Regions from separate parts of the Streptomyces sp. NPDC056580 genome, predicted to be linked through region 2. Evidence: riboswitches for the same ligand, from Rfam matches in the RefSeq annotation. Region 2 holds a riboswitch; the other holds the start of a gene.
What was found. A riboswitch is a leader RNA that binds a small molecule or an ion and turns the genes downstream of it on or off. The one in region 2 is predicted to bind glycine.
Positions count from the first base shown of each region.

Region 1 (10,564 bases), on a different contig from region 2:
CAGGCGGGTCCTGGGCGAGGCCGGGTTCCTCCAGCCGTGACCTCGCTCCGCAGGCCCGGCGCCGCGGCCGGCCCCGACATGGGCGGGCCGCGGCGCCGACGCGCGCGCGGAGTGCCGCTGCCGCTGCTGCTGCCCGGTGTCGTGGCCCTGGCGTTCCTGCTGCTGCCCCTCCTCGCGCTGCTCGTCCGCGCGCCCTGGGGCAGCCTGCCCGACCAGCTCACCAGCACGGAGGTGTGGCAGGCCCTCCAGCTGTCCCTGGTCACCGCCACGGCGGCGACCGGGGTCAGCCTGGTGCTGGGCGTGCCGCTGGCCTGGCTGCTGGCGCGCACCGACTTCCCCGGCCGCCGGCTCGTGCGGGCCCTGGTGACCCTGCCTTTGGTCCTGCCGCCGGTGGTGGGCGGCGTGGCCCTGCTGCTCGCCCTAGGCCGCAACGGGGTGGTCGGCCAGTGGCTGGACGCGTGGTTCGGGATCACCCTGCCCTTCACCACCGCCGGGGTGGTGATCGCGGAGGCGTTCGTCGCCATGCCGTTCCTGGTGATCAGCGTCGAGGGCACCCTGCGCGCCGCCGACCCGCGCTACGAGGAGGCGGCGGCCACGCTCGGCGCCTCGCGGTTCACCGCGTTCCGCCGGGTCACCCTGCCGCTGATCGCCCCCGGCGTCGCCGCGGGCGCGGTCCTTGCCTGGGCCCGCGCGCTCGGCGAGTTCGGCGCGACGATCACCTTCGCGGGCAACTTCCCCGGCCGTACCCAGACCATGCCCCTGGCCGTCTACCTCGCCCTGCAGAACGACCCGGAGGCGGCCATCTCCCTGAGCCTGGTGCTGCTGGCCGTGTCTATCGCGGTACTGGCCGGGCTGCGGGACCGGTGGCTGACGGGGACGTGAGGCCGCGATGGGACGAAGGGACCGGATGGGACAGGCAGGGGAGGCGGGCATGGAAGGCGAGGTGAGGATGGAGGACGAGGTGAGGGCGGAAGCCGGACCAGCGCGGGCACCGGCGACCGGCTCGGCCCCCCTGAGCGGCACGGACGCCCCCGCCGGAACCGGCCCGGAAGGCGCCGGCGAGCAGGGGCTGGACGCGCGGCTCCTCGTGGACCGGGGGGACTTCCGGCTCGACGTGGCCCTGACCGCGGCCCCCGGCGACGTCATCGCGCTGCTGGGCCCGAACGGCGCCGGAAAGACCACCGCCCTGCGTGCCCTCGCCGGCCTGCTCCCGCTCACCGGCGGACACCTGCGTCTGGACGGCGCTTCGCTGGAAGGCACCCCGCCCGAGTCCCGCCCGGTCGGCGTCGTCTTCCAGGACTATCTGCTCTTCCCGCATCTGTCCGCCCTGGACAACGTGGCGTTCGGACCGCGCTGCCGGGGCGCCGGCAAGGCCGAGGCCCGCGCCGAGGCGGCCGCCTGGCTGGACCGCATGGGCCTGGCCGGGCACGCCGGGGCCAAGCCCCGGCGGCTGTCCGGCGGTCAGGCACAGCGCGTCGCGCTCGCCCGCGCCCTGGCCACCAGGCCCCGGCTGCTGCTCCTGGACGAACCGCTCGCCGCGCTGGACGCCCGCACCCGTCTGGAGGTCCGCGCCCAGCTCCGCCGCCACCTGGCCGAGTTCGAGGCCGTCGCCGTGCTGGTCACGCACGACCCGCTGGACGCCATGGTGCTCGCGGACCGGCTGGTGGTCGTCGAGGACGGCCAGGTCGTGCAGCAGGGCACCCCCGCGGAGACCGCCCGCCGGCCGCGGACCGACTACATCGCCCGGCTCGTCGGCCTCAACCTCTACCGGGGACAGGCCGAGGGGCACACGGTGCGGCTGGACGCGGGCCCCTCGGTGACGACCACGGAGGATCTGTCCGGACCCGTGTTCGTGGCCTTCCCGCCGGCCGCGGTCACCCTCTTCCGGGACCGGCCCACCGGCGCGAGCGCCCGCAACCTGTGGGCTTGCGAGGTCGCCGGCCTGGAGACCCACGGCGACCGGACCCGCGCCGACCTCACCGGCGAACTCCCCCTCGCCGCCGACCTGACGACGGTCGCCGCCGCCGAACTGGACCTGCATCCGGGTGCGTCGGTCTGGGCGACGGTGAAGGCGACGCAGACCCACGCGTACCCCGACTGACGGGCGGCCCCTCTACGGTGGGTGCCCATGACACTGAGCATCCGCAACCAGTTCCCCGGCACCGTCACCGAGGTCCACCCGGGCGAGGTCATGGCGCTCGTCAAGGTGCGGCTGGCCGGCGGCCAGGAGCTCACGGCCGCCATCACCCTGGAGGCCGCCGAGCAGCTCGGCCTCGCCCCCGGCGCCCCCGTCCGGGCGCTGGTGAAGTCGACCGAGGTCTCCCTCTCCTCGGGACGGCTGGAGGGCCTGTCGATCCGCAACCAGCTCCCGGGCGCGATCACCCGGCTCGATGTGGGCGAGGTGATGGCCTCGGTGAAGGTCGCCGTGGCCGGGGGCGAGCTCACCGCCGTGATCACCAAGGACGCGGCCGAGGAACTCGGCCTCTTCGTGAGCTCCGACGTGGTCGCCCTGATCAAGGCGACCGAGGTGTCGCTCGCAGCGGACTGAGGAGCGCGAGCACGCGGAAAGCCCCGCCCGGACGACCGGGCGGGGCTCGTCCACGGGGCTCGCTCAGTCCTCGTAGGCGTCCAGCGGCGGGCAGGAGCACACCAGGTTGCGGTCGCCGAAGGCCTGGTCGATGCGGCGAACCGGCGGCCAGTACTTGTCGGCGGCCGGGACGCCGCCCGGGAAGACGGCCTCCTCGCGGGTGTAGGCGTGCTTCCAGTCCGCGCCGAGCGCCCGCGCGGTGTGCGGCGCGTTGCGCAGCGGGTTGTCCTCCGCCGGCCACTCGCCCGCGCCGACCTTCTCGATCTCCGCGCGGATGGCGATCATCGCGTCGCAGAATCGGTCCAGCTCCGCCAGGTCCTCGGACTCGGTCGGCTCGATCATCAGCGTGCCGGCCACCGGGAAGGACATGGTCGGCGCGTGGAAGCCGTAGTCGATGAGCCGCTTGGCGACGTCGTCCACGCTCACGCCGGTCGCCTTGGTCAGCGGACGCAGGTCGATGATGCACTCGTGCGCGACGAGGCCGCCGGGGCCGGTGTAGAGCACCGGGTAGTGCGGCTCGAGGCGCTTGGCGACGTAGTTGGCGGAGAGCACGGCCACCTGGGTGGCGCGCTTGAGCCCCTCGCCGCCCATCAGACGGACGTAGGCCCACGAGATCGGCAGGATGCCCGCGCTGCCCCACGGCGCGGCGGAGACCGGGCCCACGCCGGTCTCGGGGCCGGCCGCCGGCTGCAGCGGGTGGTTCGGCAGGTACGGGGCCAGGTGCGACCGGACGGCCACCGGGCCGACGCCCGGGCCGCCGCCGCCGTGCGGGATGCAGAAGGTCTTGTGCAGGTTCAGGTGCGAGACGTCGCCGCCGAAGTGACCCGGCTTGGCGAGGCCGACCAGCGCGTTGAGGTTGGCGCCGTCGACGTACACCTGGCCGCCGGCGTCGTGGACCTGGGCGCAGATGTCGGCGACGTGCTCCTCGAACACACCGTGCGTCGACGGGTAGGTGATCATCAGCACGGCCAGCTCGTCGCGGTGCTGCTCGATCTTGGCGCGCAGGTCGGCCACGTCGATCTCGCCGTCCTCCGTGGTCTTCACGACGACGACCTTCATGCCGGCCATCACGGCGCTGGCCGCGTTGGTGCCGTGCGCGGAGGAGGGGATGAGGCAGACGGTGCGCTGCTCGTCGCCGTTGGCCCGGTGGTAGCCGCGCACGGCCAGCAGACCGGCCAGCTCGCCCTGCGAACCGGCGTTCGGCTGGAGCGAGACCTTGTCGTAGCCGGTGACCTCGGCGAGACGTTCCTCCAGCTCGCGGATGAGCGTGAGGTAGCCCTCGGCCTGCTCGGCGGGCGCGAAGGGGTGCAGCGAGCCGAACTCGGGCCAGGTGACCGGCTCCATCTCGGTGGTCGCGTTGAGCTTCATGGTGCAGGAGCCCAGCGGGATCATGCCGCGGTCGAGCGCGTAGTCGCGGTCGGCGAGCCGGCGCAGGTAGCGCAGCATCGCGGTCTCGGAGCGGTGCTCGTGGAAGACCGGGTGGGTGAGGTAGTCGTCGGTGCGCAGCAGTGCCTCGGGCAGGGCCTCACCGGCCGCCGCGTCCAGCGCCTCGATGTCGCCGTCGACGCCGAAGGCGGTGAAGACGGCCTGCACCTGGGCGCGGACGGTGGTCTCGTCGCAGGCGAGGGAGACCAGGTCGGCGTCGACGAGCCGCAGGTTCACGCCGCCCGCCCGGGCGGCGGCCACGACCTCGGCGGCCCGGCCGGGCACGCGCGCGGTGAGGGTGTCGAAGTAGGCGCCGTGGACGATCTCGACGCCGCCCGCCTTCAGGCCCTCGGCGAGGATCGTGGCGTAGCGGTGGGTGCGGCGGGCGATGGTCCGCAGGCCCTCGGGGCCGTGGTAGACGGCGTACATGCCGGCCATCACGGCGAGCAGCACCTGGGCGGTGCAGATGTTGCTGGTGGCCTTCTCGCGCCGGATGTGCTGCTCGCGGGTCTGCAGCGCCAGGCGGTAGGCCTTGTGCCCGTCGGCGTCGACGGACACGCCGACGAGACGGCCGGGCAGGCTGCGCGCGAACTTCTCGTGCACCGCCATGTAGCCGGCGTGCGGCCCGCCGAAGCCCATCGGCACGCCGAAGCGCTGGGTCGTGCCGACGGCGATGTCGGCGCCCAGCTCGCCCGGCGAGGTCAGCAGGGTGAGTGCGAGCAGGTCGGCGGCGACGGTGACGAGGGCGCCCAGCTCGTGCGCCTGGTCGATGACCGGCTTGAGGTCGCGGACGGCGCCGGAGGCCCCCGGGTACTGGAGCAGGACGCCGTTGATCTCGCGCTCGGCGATCTCCGCCGGGATGCCGTCGGAGAGGTCGGCGACGACGACCTCGACGCCGGTCGGCTCGGCGCGCGTCTCGATGACGGCGATGGTCTGCGGCAGGGCGTCCGCGTCGACCAGGAACAGGCCCTTCTTGTTGCGGCCCATCCTCCGGGACAGCGCCATGGCCTCGGCGGCGGCCGTGCCCTCGTCCAGGAGGGAGGCGCCGGACGTGGGCAGCCCGGTGAGCTCGGCGACCATGGTCTGGAAGTTCAGCAGGGCCTCCAGACGGCCCTGGGAGATCTCCGGCTGGTACGGCGTGTAAGCCGTGTACCAGGCCGGGTTCTCCATGACGTTGCGCAGGACGACCGGCGGGGTGAAGGTGCCGTGGTAGCCGAGGCCGATCATGGAGCCGAGGACCTGGTTGCGGTCGGCGAGCGAGCGCAGCTCGGCGAGCACCTCGGCCTCGGTGCGGGCGCCCGGCAGGTCCAGGGAGTCGGCGTTCTTGATCACGTCCGGGACCGCGGCGGCGGTCAGCTCGTCGAGCGAGCCGTAGCCGACCTGCGCGAGCATCTTGGCCCGCGCCTCCTGGTCGGGCCCGATGTGGCGCTGCTCGAAGGGGATGCCCGCTTCGAGCTCGGAGAGCGGAGTGCGATGGGCGGTCATTGCGGAGGCCTCCTGGTCTGACGCGACCTTCGAGGGGCACCCCGGTACGGATACCCCGACGGCCTCCCCCTCTGTCATCTCGACCTGAGAGCTTCACCGGCCACCCGAGGGACGCCGGCTTTCACCGTCGGTGAGGGCGGACACCGTCGACGTCCGCCCTGCTTTCCAGAGTGACCTCGTCCGTGCGGTACGTGAGCCTGAGAGATTCCGGGGAGGATTTGCTCCTTCGGCGCCTCCGACGTGGTCGGAGGACTCTCCCGCACGGGGTCAGCAGCCGCTGTCAGCCTACCAGCGAGGTCAACGCCCGGGCCCTCGAGTGGCCGCCTCCCTGATTGTGCTCTTTCGTAGTGCTTACGGATGAGTTGCGACCACGTGGAGGGAGAGGGACCGTGCAGACCGACATCGATCCGCGCAACCTGATCGGCCGCAAGGCGTTCGACCGCCATGGCACCAAGATCGGCACCATCGACGAGGTGTACCTCGACGACGCCACCGGCGTGCCCGAGTGGGCGGCCGTACGCACCGGTCTCTTCTCCCGGGACGCCTTCGTTCCCCTGGAGCCCAGCGAGATCGTCGAGGGCGCCCTGCGGGTCCCCTTCGACCGGGCGCTCATCAAGGACGCGCCCGACTTCGGCGTGGGCCGCCACCTCTCCCCCGAACAGGAACTGCAGCTCTACCACCACTACGGCCTCGACGTGGCGGCTCCCTCCCCGCTCGCGGACCGCGACTTCGGCAAGGTGGCGGGCACGGAGGAGCCCTGAGCCGCACCCGCGGGCCCCGCCGTGCCACGCGGCCGCTACGGATCGGCGTCCACGGCACCCGGCACGGCCGATGCCGGGCCGTCACCCTGCGTACGCGGCAGCCGCTGCGCGTCCGGCACCAGCGGGAGCGGGTCCGCCGGTTCCAGCTCGGGATCCTCGACCCCGAACGTCCGCACCCGCCCCGGCCGGGACAGGGGCGTCTCGAAACGCACGGTCACCCGGCCGAGGCCGCTGCCCTGCACCCAGCCGTGGCCCCACCCGGCGTGCCATACGTCCTGCCCGGCCCGCCACTGCCGTTCGGCGGGCTCCGGCTGCTCCGGGACGGGGTCGGCCGCGGCCTCCTTCGGCGCCTCGGCCGCCTCGGCCGCCACGGGCGGCTGCGCGGCCTGGGCGAACAGGTCCTCCTGGGTGTAGTCGGCCAGACCGGTGACGCCCACACCGAGCAGCCGCACGCCGCCCGTGGTGTCCACGGAGTCCAGCAGCCGCTCGGCCGCCTCCCGGATCACCGCGGGGTCGTCGGTGGGTCCCCTGAGCGTCTCGGAGCGGGTCAGCGTGGAGAAGTCGTACCTGCGGACCTTCAGCACGATGGTCCGCCCCGACAGCCCTGCCCCGCGCAGCCGGCCCACGCACCGGTCGGCGAGCCGCCGCACCTCGACACCGACCCGCAGCCGGTCGTGGATGTCCACGTCGTAGGTGTCCTCGACCGACACCGACTTGGCCTCCCGCTCGGCGACCACCGGCCGGTCGTCGCGGGCCAGCGCCATCGCGTACAGCGCGTGCCCGTGCGCCTTGCCGAGCAGCCGCACGAGTTCGTCCTCGCCCGCCTCGGCCAGTTCCCCGACCGTGGTGATCCCGGCCCGCCGCAGATGGTCCCCGGTGGCCGGTCCCACCCCGGGCAGGGTCCGCACCGACATGGGGCCGAGCAGCGCCCGCTCGGTGCCGGGTTCGACGAGGACGAGCCCGTCGGGCTTGGCCTCCTCCGAGGCGATCTTGGCGAGCATCTTGGAAGCGGCGAGCCCGACCGAGCCCGTGAGCCCGGTGACCGCCCGTATGTCGGCGCGCAGCCTGGTCCCCACCCGCCGCGCCGACTCCGCGTCCCAGGCCGCCTCCCGGGCCTCGAGGTCGACGAAGGCCTCGTCCAGGCTCAGCGGCTCCACCAGCGGCGACAGCTCCCGCAGCAGCGCCATCACCTGCTCGCTCACGGACCGGTAGAGACTGAAGCGCGGCACCAGGTACGCGGCGTTCGGGGCCAGCCGGCGCGCCTGCGCCATCGGCATCGCCGAGTGCACCCCGAAGACCCGCGCCTCGTACGAGGCGGTGGCCACCACACCGCGCGGTCCGAGTCCGCCCACGACCACGGCCTTGCCCCGCAGACTCGGCTTGGACGCCTGCTCCACCGAGGCGTAGAAGGCATCCATGTCGAGATGCAGGATCGTGGGCGCGTTTCTCACATCACCGATGCTGCACCACACCACTGACAACGCGGGCGCACGGCCCGCGGAGCCCGGTGCCGGGTGCTCAGACGGCCCGGTTGCGCCGCCGCGCCAGCTCGTCCGCCGGGTTGTGCCCGACCAGGGTCTCGCCCGTGTCGACACGCTCCCCGTGGAGCTGGGAGAGCGCGCTCTCCACGTCCCGCCAGACCACGCCGACGGCGATCCCGAAGACGCCCTGGCCGCCCTGGAGCAGGGCGTGCACCTCGTCGGGCGAGGTGCACTCGTACACCGTGGCGCCGTCGCTCATCAGGGTCATCCGCTCCAGGTCGCAGAAACCGCGTTCCCGCAGGTGCTGCACGGCGGTGCGGATGTTCTGCAGCGAGACCCCGGTGTCCAGGAACCGCTTGACGATCTTGAGGACGACCACGTCCCGGAAGCTGTAGAGGCGCTGGGTGCCCGACCCGTGGGCTGGCCGCACGCTCGGCTCGACGAGTCCGGTGCGGGCCCAGTAGTCGAGTTGCCGGTAGGTGATGCCGGCGGCCGCGCAGGCCGTGGGCCCCCGGTAGCCGATCTCCTCGGACGCCATGGACGCCGCCCCTCCGCCGTTCGGCACCGCCGTCGGCCGCTGCGGGGCGTGGCCGGCCGCGCCACCGGGATATGCGTACTGACCGCCGGAACGCGGCTGTGAGCTCTGGGAAGGGTACGGACCGCTCTCCCCGAAACCGCGTCCGGGGGCACCCCCAGCCGTACCGTCGCCGCTCGTTCTCACGCCGACCTCCGTCCTTGAACCGCCTTCTCGACGGTAGGCAGTCACCAGGGGTGCGTCAACGATCGCCACACTCGCCACGCCGAGTGATAATCACCCTAAGAGTGGTTTCCCGTGCCCCACCGCGGGGAAAGGCTAGCCGAATGGTCTCGCGGAGAGCCGCATGACGCTCTGGATGGCCGGTGGCAATTGCCCAGGCGCCGGGGCCGCACGCAGACCGCCGCCCCGGGCCGTCGGACCCGCCTCGGCCCCGGACTGTCGGACCCGCCTCGCCTCACTGGCTGCTGGTGCCGAAGTCCTCCGGTGAGATCTGGTCGAGGAACTCGCGGAACTTCTCCACCTCGTCCTCCTGCTCGTCCGGGATCGCGATGCCGGCGTCGTCCAGCACCGTGTCACTGCCGTAGATCGGCGTCCCGGTGCGCAGGGCCAGCGCTATGGCATCGGAGGGACGGGCGGACACCTCGACCCCGCTCGCGAAGACCAGCTCCGCGTAGAAGACGCCCTCACGCAGATCCGTGATGCGTACTTCGGTCAGCTCCTGGCCGACGGCCTCCAGCACGTCCTTGAACAGGTCGTGGGTCAGCGGTCGCGCGGGGGCCATGCCCTGCTGGGCGAAGGCGATCGCCGTCGCCTCCCCCGGCCCGATCCAGATGGGGAGGTAACGGTCGCCCCCCACTTCGCGCAGGAGCACGATCGGTTGGTTGGAGGGCATTTCGACCCGGACACCTACGACATCGAGCTCGTTCACACAGCAACCCTAGGCCGTGCTCGGGACCTTTGGGTAGTCGGGCCGGGAACAGGTGCCCGATCCGGCCGCCCGCGCGTCCCGCCGTTCAGGGCATACGGACGCCGAGGGCGGTCTGCACCAGCGCCGCGTGCAGCCGCATGGTGAGCGCCGCCAGCTCCTTGGCACGGGCCTCGGCGTGGGCCCTGGTCTGCGGATTCCGGTGGCGCTTCAGCGGCGCCACCACCTGGTCCACCAGGCCCGCCTCCCGGTCGGCTGCGGCCTTCATCACCCGCAGGTGGCGCGGCTCGATCCCGAACCGGCCCAGCTCGGCGACGAGCGAGGCGACGGTGACGGCCGTCGCGTCGTACACCCCGTCCTCCAGGGGCGCGATGAGCCCGTACGACTGCCACTCCGCGAGGTCGTCCTCGCCGATGTCCGCCGCCGCCAGCAGTTCCGCCCGTCCGACCCGGGCCACGGTGGGCCGCTCGGACGGCTCCGGCGGTTCCTCCCCGGTGCGCTGGCGCCCCACCAGGGGCAGCGCCGCGGCCTCACCGCGCGCCATGGCGTCGAGGTGCTCGCGGATCACCTTGAGGGGCAGGTAGTGGTCCCGCTGCATCCTCAGCACGTGCCCGAGGCGGTCCACGTCCCCGGGACTGAACTTGCGGTACCCCGAAGGAGTCCGCTGCGGCTCGATGAGCCCCTCCGACTCCAGGAAACGGATCTTGGAGATGGTGACTTCGGGGAACTCGTCACGCAGCAGGTTCAGCACCGTGCCGATGCTCATCAGCCCGTCCGTGGCGGCGGCACCGCTTCGGGTGCCGCCGCTCGGTGTGTGAAGCATGGACCTTCCCTGGGTTCCCCCGGACGGAGTCCAGGGGTCAGATGCCCTGCCGGCTCGCGTAGAAGACCAGCCGGTACTTGCCGATCTGCACCTCGTCGCCGTTCGACAGAGGCACCTGGTCGATCCGCTCGCGGTTGACGTACGTGCCGTTCAGGCTGCCCACGTCGGCCACCGTGAACGCGCCGTCCGGGGAGCGCCGGAACTCCACGTGCCGGCGGGAGACCGTGACGTCGTCCAGGAAGATGTCGCTCTGCGGGTGCCGGCCGGCCGTGGTCAGGTCGCTGTCCAGCAGGAAGCGACTGCCCGAGTTCGGTCCCCGGCGCACCACCAGCAGCGCCGAGCCCAGCGGCAGCGCGTCGACCGCGGCCTGCGCCTCGGGCGAGAGCATCGGCACCTGCGTCTGCCCGGTCACCTCGGCGTCGTAGGCCTCGATGCCCGAGATGGAGATCGTGGACGTGGTCTCCGAGGCACGCTCCGGCGCCAGACCGGGCCGCAGCGGCGCCCCGCAGTTGGAGCAGAAGCGGGCGTTCTCCGCATTG
Region 1 covers NZ_JBHTVE010000001.1:762,007-772,570, forward strand. Annotated here, with positions in the region: gene modA (molybdate ABC transporter substrate-binding protein) at 1-40, shown strand, start outside; gene ACFQ9Z_RS03645 (ABC transporter permease) at 79-882, shown strand; gene ACFQ9Z_RS03650 (ABC transporter ATP-binding protein) at 932-2,101, shown strand; gene ACFQ9Z_RS03655 (molybdopterin-binding protein) at 2,129-2,548, shown strand; gene gcvP (aminomethyl-transferring glycine dehydrogenase) at 2,612-5,497, opposite strand; glycine riboswitch at 5,673-5,767, opposite strand; gene ACFQ9Z_RS03665 (PRC-barrel domain-containing protein) at 5,887-6,258, shown strand; partial or broken gene ACFQ9Z_RS03670 (DNA polymerase IV) at 6,180-7,709, opposite strand; gene ACFQ9Z_RS03675 (MerR family transcriptional regulator) at 7,777-8,460, opposite strand; gene ACFQ9Z_RS03680 (bifunctional nuclease family protein) at 8,732-9,205, opposite strand; gene ACFQ9Z_RS03685 (MerR family transcriptional regulator) at 9,291-10,025, opposite strand; gene ACFQ9Z_RS03690 (FHA domain-containing protein) at 10,063-10,564, opposite strand, start outside.
Region 1: linked by a shared signal. The riboswitch ahead of gcvP (aminomethyl-transferring glycine dehydrogenase) and the one ahead of gcvT (glycine cleavage system aminomethyltransferase GcvT) in region 2 are both predicted to bind glycine.

Region 2 (10,564 bases):
TGCGCGAGCGGGTCGCCCTCGGCGCGCAGCTGGCGGGCCGAGACGGCCGCGCGGCGGCGCACCTTGAGGCCGCCGGGCAGGATGCCCTCCCGGGTCATGCCCCGCTGGACGCACTCGCGCATGACCCGCCAGATCTCCAGCAGGCCCGCCCGGATCTCCTCCTCGGTGCGCCAGGCGCGCTCGTTCTCCAGCATCAGCGAGGAGATCGACAGACCTGTCTCCCGGGTCAGGCGCAGCAGCTCGTCGCCGGTGCGGAACGGGTACTTCAGGACCGTGTCGTCCAGCACGATGCGGTCCGCGCCGACCGCGTCCTCGTCCACGACGAAACCGCCGCCGACCGAGTAGTACGTCTTGGAGAGCAGCTCGCCGCCGGAGGCGTCGTAGGCCCACACCGTCATGCCGTTGGCGTGGTACGGCAGCGCCTTGCGGCGGTGCAGGACCAGGTCGTCGTCGAAGGAGAAGGCGATCTCGCGCTCACCGAGCAGCGAGATCCGGCCCGAGCGCCTGATCGCCTCCACCCGCTCGTCGGCCGACTCGACGTCCACCGTGCGCGGCGAGGCGCCCTCCAGACCGAGCAGCACCGCCTTCGGGGTGCCGTGACCGTGGCCGGTGGCGCCGAGCGAGCCGTACAGCTCGCAGCGCACCGCGGCGACGGAGTCCAGCAGGTCCTCGTTGCGCAGCCTGCGGGCGAACATGCGCGCCGCGCGCATCGGGCCGACCGTGTGGGAGCTGGACGGGCCGATGCCGATCGAGAACAGGTCGAAGACCGAGATGGCCACGGAAACTCCTCAATACGGGGTGAAGCGGGGTGCGGCGCCGCGCACACGTTCCAGTGTGCGCGGCGCCCGGTGGAACGCGGACTTACTTGTTCAGACCCGGGTACAGCGGGTGCTTGTCGGCCAGGGCCTTCACCCGGGCCTTGAGCGACTCCACGTCGGCCCCCTCGAACGGGGAGGGCGCCTTCAGGGTCTCGGCGATCACGTCCGCGACCTCGGCGAAGTCCTCGGCCGTGAAGCCGCGGGTCGCCAGGGCCGGCGTGCCGATGCGCAGGCCCGAGGTCACCATCGGGGGACGCGGGTCGTTCGGGACGGCGTTGCGGTTGACCGTGATCCCGACCTCGTGGAGGCGGTCCTCGGCCTGCTGCCCGTCCAGTTCGGACTCGCGCAGGTCGACCAGGATCAGGTGCACGTCCGTACCGCCGGACAGCACGTTGACCCCGGCCTCGCGGGCGTCGGCGGCGGTCAGCCGCTCGGCGAGGATGCGGGCGCCGTCCACCGTACGGCGCTGGCGCTCCTTGAAGTCCTCCGAGGCTGCGACCTTGAAGGAGACCGCCTTGGCCGCGATCACGTGCTCCAGGGGACCGCCCTGGAAGCCCGGGAAGACGGACGAGTTCAGCTTCTTCGCGAAGTCCTTCTTCGCCAGGATGATGCCGCCGCGCGGGCCGCCGAGGGTCTTGTGGGTCGTGGAGGTGACCACGTCCGCGTACTCGACCGGGTTCGGGTGCAGACCCGCCGCGACCAGGCCGGCGAAGTGCGCCATGTCGACCCACAGGTACGCCTCGACCTCGTCGGCGATCCGGCGGAACTCGGCGAAGTCGAGCCGGCGCGGGTACGCCGACCAGCCGGCGATGATCACCTTCGGGCGGTGCTCCTTGGCCAGCCGCTCGACCTCCGCCATGTCGACCAGGCCCGCCTCGTCCACGTGGTAGGCGACCACGTCGAACTGCTTGCCGGAGAAGTTCAGCCGCATCCCGTGGGTCAGGTGGCCGCCGTGCGCCAGGTCCAGGCCGAGGATGGTGTCCCCGGGCTGGGCGAGGGCGAACAGCGCCGCCTGGTTCGCGGAGGCGCCGGAGTGGGGCTGGACGTTGGCGTACTCGGCGCCGAACAGCTCCTTGACCCGGTCGATGGCGATCTGCTCGGCGACGTCGACGTGCTCGCAGCCGCCGTAGTAGCGGCGGCCGGGGTAGCCCTCCGCGTACTTGTTGGTCAGCACCGAGCCCTGGGCCTCCATCACCGCGAGCGGCGCGAAGTTCTCCGAGGCGATCATCTCCAGCGTCGACTGCTGGCGGTTCAGCTCGGCGTCGACCGCGGCGGCGATCTCCGGGTCCAGTTCGTGCAGGGACGTGTTCAGGACAGTCATACGGCTACGACTCCTCAGCCGGCGTTCTGGGCGGTGTACTCGTCGGCGGAGAGCAGGTCGGCCGGCTCCTCGGTGACGCGTACCTTGAACAGCCAGCCGCCCTCGAAGGGGGCGGAGTTCACCAGCGACGGGTCGTTGACGACGTCCTCGTTGATCTCGGTGATCTCACCGGTGACCGGCGAGTACAGGTCCGAGACCGACTTGGTCGACTCCAGCTCGCCGCAGGTCTCGCCCGCGGACACCGTGGAACCGACCTCGGGGAGCTGGGCGTAGACCACATCGCCGAGCGCGTTGGCCGCGAACTCGGTGATGCCGACCGTCGAGACGCCGTCCTCGGCGGCCGACAGCCACTCGTGCTCCTTGCTGTAGCGCAGCTGCTGGGGGTTGCTCATGGCCTGAATTCTCCTGTACGCGCGGGAGTGCTGATGAATGGGGGACTGCTGGTCCTGCTGCCGAGCAGCAGGAATGTGCGCAGCGTCACGTCCGGTGGACGGACCGCGCCCAGTGTCTACTTCTGGCGCTTGTAGAAGGGCAGCGCCACGACCTCGTACGGCTCGTGGCTGCCCCGGATGTCCACGCCGACACCCTCGGTGCCCGGCGCCGCGTAGGCCGCGTCGACGTACGCCATCGCGATCGGCCTGCCCAGGGTGGGGGAGGGGGCGCCGGAGGTGACCTCGCCGATCACCGCGCCGCCCGCGACGACGGGGTACCCGGCGCGCGGCACCCGGCGGCCCTCGGCGACCAGGCCGACGAGCACCCGCGGCGGGTTCTGCCCGGCCCGGTCGGCGGCCTCGGCCAGCGCCTCGCGGCCCACGAAGTCGCCCTCCTTCTCGAACTTCACCACTCGGCCGAGCCCGGCGTCGAAGGGCGTCAGGGCGGTGGTCAGCTCGTTGCCGTACAGCGGCATGCCCGCCTCCAGGCGCAGGGTGTCCCGGCAGGACAGGCCGCACGGCACCAGGCCGGCGCCCTCGCCCGCCTCCGTCAGCGCCTGCCACAGCTCCACGGCGTGCTCCGGCCGCACGAACAGCTCGAAGCCGTCCTCGCCGGTGTAGCCGGTGCGCGCGATCAGGGCGGGCACGCCGGCGACGGTGCCGGGCAGGCCCGCGTAGTACTTCAGGCCGTCCAGGTCGGCGTCGGTCAGCGACTTCAGGATGCCGGGGGACTCGGGGCCCTGGACCGCGATCAGCGCGTAGGCGTCCCGGTCGTCGCGCACCTCGGCGTCGAAGCCGGCGGCACGCTCGGTGAGCGCGTCCAGCACCACCTGGGCGTTGGAGGCGTTGGCGACGACCATGTACTCGGTCTCGGCCAGCCGGTAGACGATCAGGTCGTCCAGGATGCCGCCGTCGGCCTGGCAGATCATGGTGTAGCGGGCGCGGCCGACACCCACGGAGGCGATGTTGCCGACCAGGGCGTGGTTCAGCAGGGCGGCCGCCTGAGGCCCGGTCACGGTGATCTCGCCCATGTGGGAGAGGTCGAAGAGACCGGCCCGGGTGCGCACCGCGACGTGCTCGTCGCGCTCGGATCCGTAGCGCAGCGGCATGTCCCAGCCGGCGAAGTCGGTCATCGTCGCACCGAGCGAGCGGTGCAGGGCGTCGAGCGCGGTACGGCGCGGCCCGGTGGGTTCGGTACTGCTCATCGGTCGGTCGTCTCCCAGGGCAGGTATGACAGGCGAGGAACGTTCCTCCCCATCTGTCATCGGAACCTGAGAGGTTCGCCATGATCCTCACGAGGAGTGGTCACGGCTTGCACCTTGGGTGGAGCCACTGTCGCAGCGGCCCGCTTTTCAGATGTGCCTCGCCCGCGCGGTAACGGGGCCTGAGAGATTCAAGGGAGGGACTTGCTCCTTCGGCGTCCCAGCGAAAGCTGGCTGGGAACTCTCCCGCGCGGATTCAAACGGCCGGTATGCAGTTGGCGCGCACATCATTGCACGCCCCGCCCCGCACCGTCAGGGCCCGCATCTGTAACCGAGCTGTGGCAGGACGCGCACCCAACCGCTGGACCGGCGCATTACCTTCTCTTTACATTAATTGGGCAAAGGGGTCACCAAGCCCACCAGGGGAGGACGATCACGGTGAACAGGACCACGGCCTACGCCGCCACCGCCGGTCTCGCGGTGCCGAAGCAGCCCTCCGCGCCGGCGCGCGGGCGCTGCGCCGAGCGTCCCGCCCCGGTCGTCCGCGACCTGCGCGAGCGCGCCGGGCACAGCCCGCACGACCTGCTCTTCGGCCCCCGCGACCTGGTGGTGGTCACGGGGCTGCCCGGCAGCGGCAAGTCCACCCTGATGCAGCGCGCGGTCCCCGGCCGCCGCGTGGACTCCCAGGACACCCGCGACCGCTGGGACGCCCGCGTGCCCCGCTTCCTCCCCTACGCGCTCTACCGCCCCCTGGTCCGGATCGCCCACTACGCGGGCCTGCGCCGCGTCCTCGGCACCGGCGAGGGCGTCGTCGTGCACGACTGCGGCACCCAGACCTGGGTGCGCGGCTGGCTGGCCCGCGCGGCCCGGCGCCGCGGCGGCACCCTGCACCTGCTCCTGCTCGACGTCACCCCGGAGACCGCCCGCACGGGCCAGCGCGAGCGCGGCCGCGGGGTCTCCCGCTACGCCTTCCGCCGTCACCGCCGCACGGCGGCCCGCCTGCTGCGCGCCGTGGAGCGGGGCGAACTGCCCGCCGGCTGCGGCTCGGCGGTGCTGCTGGACCGGGACGCCGCGGACGTGCTGCGCCGCATCGGCTTCGCCGGCCGGTCCGACTGAGCACCGTCGCGGCCACCCGCTAGCCTTTCGGACCACAGCAGTGGTTCCCAGCAGGCGGCAGGCAGATGGACTTCTCGGCGGCGGACCTTCCCGCGGACTACCCGGCACAGACGCACCCCCACCCGCACGGCGGTTGGCCCGGCAACGAACTGGAGGAGGTGCTCTCGGCCTCCCTCGGCGTACCCGGCGCGGGCGGCCGGATCGCCGAGGTGCTGGGCCGCAGCCTGCTGTGGATCCCGCTGCCCAACGGCGGCGGCCCGCACAGCGGCCCGCTGGACCTGCCCACGACGGAGCTCGACGGCCAGGTGTACGTCCCGGTGTTCAGCTCCGAGGAGCAGCTCCGGCTGGCCGCCGGCCCCCACATGTCGTACACCGTCGCGCCGGCGGTGGAGTTCGCCCGCGGCCTGCCCCCGCAGGCCGGCGTCCTCGTCAACCCCGACGGGGTGGTCGGACTGCCGCTCCCGCCCGAGGCGGTGGCCGAACTCTGCCGCACCGGACACAGCCCGCTGGACGGCCCCGCCACCGGCGGCCGGGTCCGCCTCTTCGAGCCGGACTGGCAGGAGGACCCGGTCGACTTCCTCTCCGCCGCCTCGGCCGAGTTCGCCGGCACCGGTGTGGTCGTCACGGCGCGCCGCTGCCTCGCCGTCGTCGAGACGGCGGAGCCGGTGATGTTCGTGGGCGTCGAACTCTCCCAGTGGGAGGGCGACCTGCGGGCCCTGCCCCTCGAGGCCCTGGGCCGCGCCCTCGGGCGGGCCCCCGTGAAGTGGCAGGTCAACCTCGTCCTCCTGGACGTCACGGACGACCCGGTGGCCACCTGGCTCAAATCCAACGTCCGCCCCTTCTACCAGTACGGCCACTGACCGGCCGGCTCGGGGACAGCAGGCCCGAGGGGCGCGGGGAACTGCGCGATCAGCCTCCACCGACCCGCACCCGCGCACGAACACGGGGCCCCGGGCCGTGGGGCGCATAAGCTGTCCCCGAACAAGGGGCAAGAACCGAAGGGGCGGTAAAGACAGGTGAGCGCGAGCCCAAGCGGCAGCGTCGAGCACATGCTGCGCCAGGTCACCCCCGGCCGCTACGACGCCTACGAGGCACTGCTGCGCGCCCTCGCCACCCCCTCCTCCGGCCAGATCTGGATGCTGCTGTGGCACGGCCAGGCCGGCTCCCCGGACGCCCAGTACGGGAACATGGAGGTCGGCGGGCTCGGCTACGCCCCCTGCGTGACCTCGGCGCAGGAACTCTCGGCGAGTGGCTGGAACCGCTCCTACGAGGTGGTCGACGGGCTCGACGTGGCCCGCACGCTCTATCCCGACCACTACGGCCTCTGGCTCAACCCGCACGCCCCGGGCGGCGGAGTCGGCGTCCCCTGGCCGGATCTGCGCCGCATCGCCACCGGCCTCGACCGCCAGCCCGCCGGCCCCCTGCGGCTGTCGGAACCCGGGGTCGACGTCGCGCAGTTCTACGCCCTGCTCACGCAGAACGCCCACCGCACCCCGGCCCTGCGCTCGCTGCGCCGCGCCTGGGTGCAGCCCACGCTCGGCGCGCCGTACCTCGCCATCGGACTGGACGTGTACGACACCTCGCCCGCCGCCGTCGACTCGGTGCGGGCGATGATGCAGCAGTCCGTCGGCGCGGTCCCGGAGGGGCTGCCGGTGTCGACGGTCGCGATGACCGACGACTACGACCCGGTGGTGCTGTGGATGCGGGCCAACGCCCGCCCGTTCTACGACCGCGAGGCGCACGCGGCCCCTCCCCAGCCGCAGCCGCCGGCTCCCGGGTACGGCTACCCGCCGGTCCACGGGGGCTACTGAGCAATCGTTCGAGGCGGTCCGCCACTTGGACAGTGATGGAGGATTCGTGTGCGAGACGGACTTCTCCGCGCGTAGAAGAGCGGTGTTTCGTCCGAATCGAGCAGAAGCGGCTTTCTGTCCGGAATGCCCCGCGTCCGGTGGCCGTTACCCACTGATCGGATAACGGAATCCCCTGGACTGCATCACGGTTGCGCATACTTTCCCCGTCAGCTCTGGCGGGTGATCGCAAAGAAGCTGAAGACTCGCGATTCAGACGTGGGGTCGAACCTCACGATCGATGCAAGTCGACAAAGCCGCAAACCGCGGCAGGCGCAGGCCGGTCACCACCGGCGAGAGGGGTCGGGTCACTGTGACCGCACCGATCGAGACCACCGGGGCGGCAGCCGAGGCACAGCCGGAAGCTGTGCTCGAGGGTGCCGGTAAGGGGCGGATCGAGGGTCGTTCCCTTGGGCAGATCGCGTGGTCGAGATTCAAGAAGGACAAGGTCGCGGTGGCGGGCGCCGTCATCGTCGTCCTGCTCATCGCCCTGGCCGTCCTCTCCCGGCCCCTGCAGGCCCTGCTCGGCCTCGACCCCAACGCCTTCAACCAGGACCTGATCACTCCCGACACCTCGCTGCCCAAGGGCAGTTGGGGCGGCATGAGCGCGGACCACCCGCTCGGTGTGGACCCGAAGTTCGGCCGGGACATCGCCACCCGTGTCCTGGAGGGCTCCTGGGTGTCGCTGGTGGTCGCCTTCGGCGCCACGATCCTCTCCAACGTGATCGGCGCCGTCATGGGCGTCATCGCGGGTTACTACGGCGGCCGGGTGGACAACATCATCAGCCGCCTGATGGACACCTTCCTCGCCTTCCCCCTCCTGCTGTTCGCCATCGCGATCTCGGCCACGCTGCAGGGCGGCGCGTTCGGCCTCAACGGGCTCCCGCTCCACCTGAGCGTGCTGATCTTCGTCATCGGCTTCTTCAACTGGCCCTACCTGGGCCGGATCGTGCGCGGCCAGACCCTCGCCCTGCGGGAGCGCGAGTTCGTCGACGCCTCCCGCGGCATGGGCGCCAAGGGCCCGTACATCCTGTTCCGCGAGCTGATGCCCAACCTGGTCGGCCCGATCATCGTCTACTCGACGCTGCTCATCCCGACCAACATCCTCTTCGAGGCGTCCCTGAGCTTCCTCGGTGTCGGCATCCAGCCCCCGCAGGCCTCCTGGGGCGGCATGCTCCGCGAAGCGGTCACCTACTACCAGGTCGATCCCCAGTACATGATCGTGCCCGGTCTCGCCATCTTCGTGACCGTCCTGGCGTTCAATCTGCTGGGCGACGGTCTCCGCGACGCTCTCGACCCGCGCAGCCGCTGACGCCTGCCACCACTCGAGAGCACGAAAAGTTTCCGACAATGGAGGGGAAAGCACCCATCATGCGAAGGTCAGCGCTGGCCGCTATCGCGGCCATCGGCTCCGCCAGCCTGCTCGTTGCAGGCTGCAGCAAGGCCGATGACAACAAGGACAACAACGGCTCGTCCGCCGGGGCCAACGCCGCGACCAAGGGTGTGGTCAACGCTTCCGACAAGAAGGGCGGCACGGTCACCTACGAGCTGTCCGACGTGCCGGACTCCTTCGACCCCGGCAACACGTACTACGCGTACATGTACAACCTCAGCCGGCTCTACGCCCGCCCGCTGATGACGTTCCAGCCCGGCGCCGGCGAGAAGGGCAACACCCTCGTCCCGGACCTCGCCGCGAGCAAGGGCGTCCCGAGCGACGGCGGCAAGACCTGGACGTACAAGCTGCGTTCGGGCCTGAAGTACGAGGACGGCTCGCCGATCACCTCGAAGGACGTCAAGTACGCCGTCGAGCGCTCGAACTTCGCGCGTGACGTGCTCTCCCTCGGCCCGAACTACTTCCAGCAGTTCATGGCCAAGGGCGACAAGTACAAGGGCCCGTACAAGGACAAGAGCGGCAAGGGCCTGTCCTCCATCGAGACGCCGGACGACACCACCATCGTCTTCCACCTGAACCAGGCGTTCCAGGAGTTCGACTACCTCGTCGCCGCCCCGCAGACGGCCCCGGTGCCCCAGTCCAAGGACAAGGGCGTCGACTACGTCAAGCACATCGTGTCGTCGGGCTCGTACAAGTTCCAGAGCTACGAGGACGGCAAGCAGGCCGTGCTCGTGCGCAACGAGAACTGGGACCCGAAGACCGACCCGCTGCGCAAGCAGCTCCCGGACAAGATCGTCGTCAAGCTGAAGGTCAACCCGGAGACCATCGACCAGGACGTCCTGGCCGGTGACGCGATCGACCTCGCCGGTGCCGGTGTCCAGGCCTCCACCCAGGCCAAGGTGCTCACCGACACCGCGAAGAAGGCCAACACGGACAACACCTACGGTGGCCGGCTCGTCTACATGGCGATCAACACCAAGGTGAAGCCGTTCGACAAGCCCGAGTGCCGCAAGGCCGTCCAGTACGCGATCGACAAGGTCTCGGTGCAGACCGCCGAGGGCGGCCCGATCCGCGGCGACATCGCCTCCACCGTGCTTCCCCCGGACATCCCGGGCTACCAGAAGTCGGACGTCTACGCGACCTCCGGCAACAAGGGCGACGCGGCCAAGGCCAAGGAGCAGCTGAAGGCCTGCGGCAAGTCGTCGATCACGACCACCATCTCGGCCCGCTCGGACCGCCAGCAGGAGATCGACGCCGCCACGGCGATCATCAGCTCGCTGAAGAAGGTCGGCATCAACGCCAGCCTGAAGCAGTACCCGTCCGGCAAGTACTTCACCGACTACGCGGGTGTGCCGAAGTTCACCGAGAAGCAGAACATCGGCCTGATCATGATGCAGTGGGGTGCCGACTGGCCCTCCGGCTACGGCTTCCTGCAGCAGATCCTGAACGGCAAGGCGATCAGCCAGTCCGGTAACACCAACCTGTCGCAGTACGACAGCAAGGACGTCAACTCCCTGCTGGGCAAGGCGATCGGCACCCAGGACGACACTGAGCGCAACAGCCTCTACACCCAGATCGACAAGAAGACCATGGACGACGCCGTCCTGGTCCCGCTGACCTACTTCAAGGTCCTGCTGGCCCGCCCGCAGAACTACACCAACCTGGTTTCCACGGCGGCCTTCAGCGGTCAGTACGACTACCTCAACATCGGCGTCGCGTCGAAGTAGCAGCCCCGGAAGGCAGGTGAAGGCATTGGTGCCCGCGGGCTTCGCGGCCCGCGGGCACCAGCGCCGGTCCCCGTGATCTCGTACATCCTCCGCCGGACGTTCGCGGCAGTGATCCTGCTGCTGGTCGTCTCCGCGGTCACCTTCGCCATCTTCTTCCTGCTGCCACGGCTTGCCGGCCAGACAGCGGACCAGCTGGCGCAGCAGTACATCGGCAAGAGCCCGTCGAAGGCGGACATCGCCGCTGTCAAGCACAACCTCGGTCTGGACCAGCCCGTCTACGTCCAGTACTGGCACTTCATCAAGGGGATCGTGGCGGGCGCCACCTACGACCTCGGCCCCACCACGGTGCACTGCGACGCACCCTGCTTCGGTTACTCCTTCAAGAACCACCAGGCGGTGTGGCCGGAGCTCACCTCGCGTCTTCCGATCACCCTGTCGCTGGCCGTGGGCGCCGCCGCGCTGTGGCTGGTCTCGGGCGTCGTGGCCGGTGTCATCTCGGCCCTGAAGCCGCGCTCGTTCCTCGACCGCACCTTCATGGGCATCGCGCTCACCGGCGTCTCGCTGCCCATGTTCTTCACGGGCAACCTGGCGATCCTGCTCTTCACCTACCAGTGGCCGATCTTCGGCAAGACCTACGTCCCGCTCACCGAGAACCCGGCGCAGTGGGCCAACACCCTCTTCCCGGCGTGGTGTTCGCTCGCGCTGCTGT
Region 2 covers NZ_JBHTVE010000009.1:144,500-155,063, forward strand. Annotated here, with positions in the region: gene ACFQ9Z_RS21400 (L-serine ammonia-lyase) at 1-779, opposite strand, end outside; gene glyA (serine hydroxymethyltransferase) at 862-2,139, opposite strand; gene gcvH (glycine cleavage system protein GcvH) at 2,154-2,531, opposite strand; gene gcvT (glycine cleavage system aminomethyltransferase GcvT) at 2,648-3,775, opposite strand; glycine riboswitch at 3,933-4,031, opposite strand; gene ACFQ9Z_RS21420 (AAA family ATPase) at 4,211-4,888, shown strand; gene ACFQ9Z_RS21425 (enhanced serine sensitivity protein SseB) at 4,954-5,748, shown strand; gene ACFQ9Z_RS21430 (enhanced serine sensitivity protein SseB C-terminal domain-containing protein) at 5,938-6,699, shown strand; gene ACFQ9Z_RS21435 (ABC transporter permease) at 7,049-8,047, shown strand; gene ACFQ9Z_RS21440 (ABC transporter substrate-binding protein) at 8,086-9,855, shown strand; gene ACFQ9Z_RS21445 (ABC transporter permease) at 9,928-10,564, shown strand, end outside.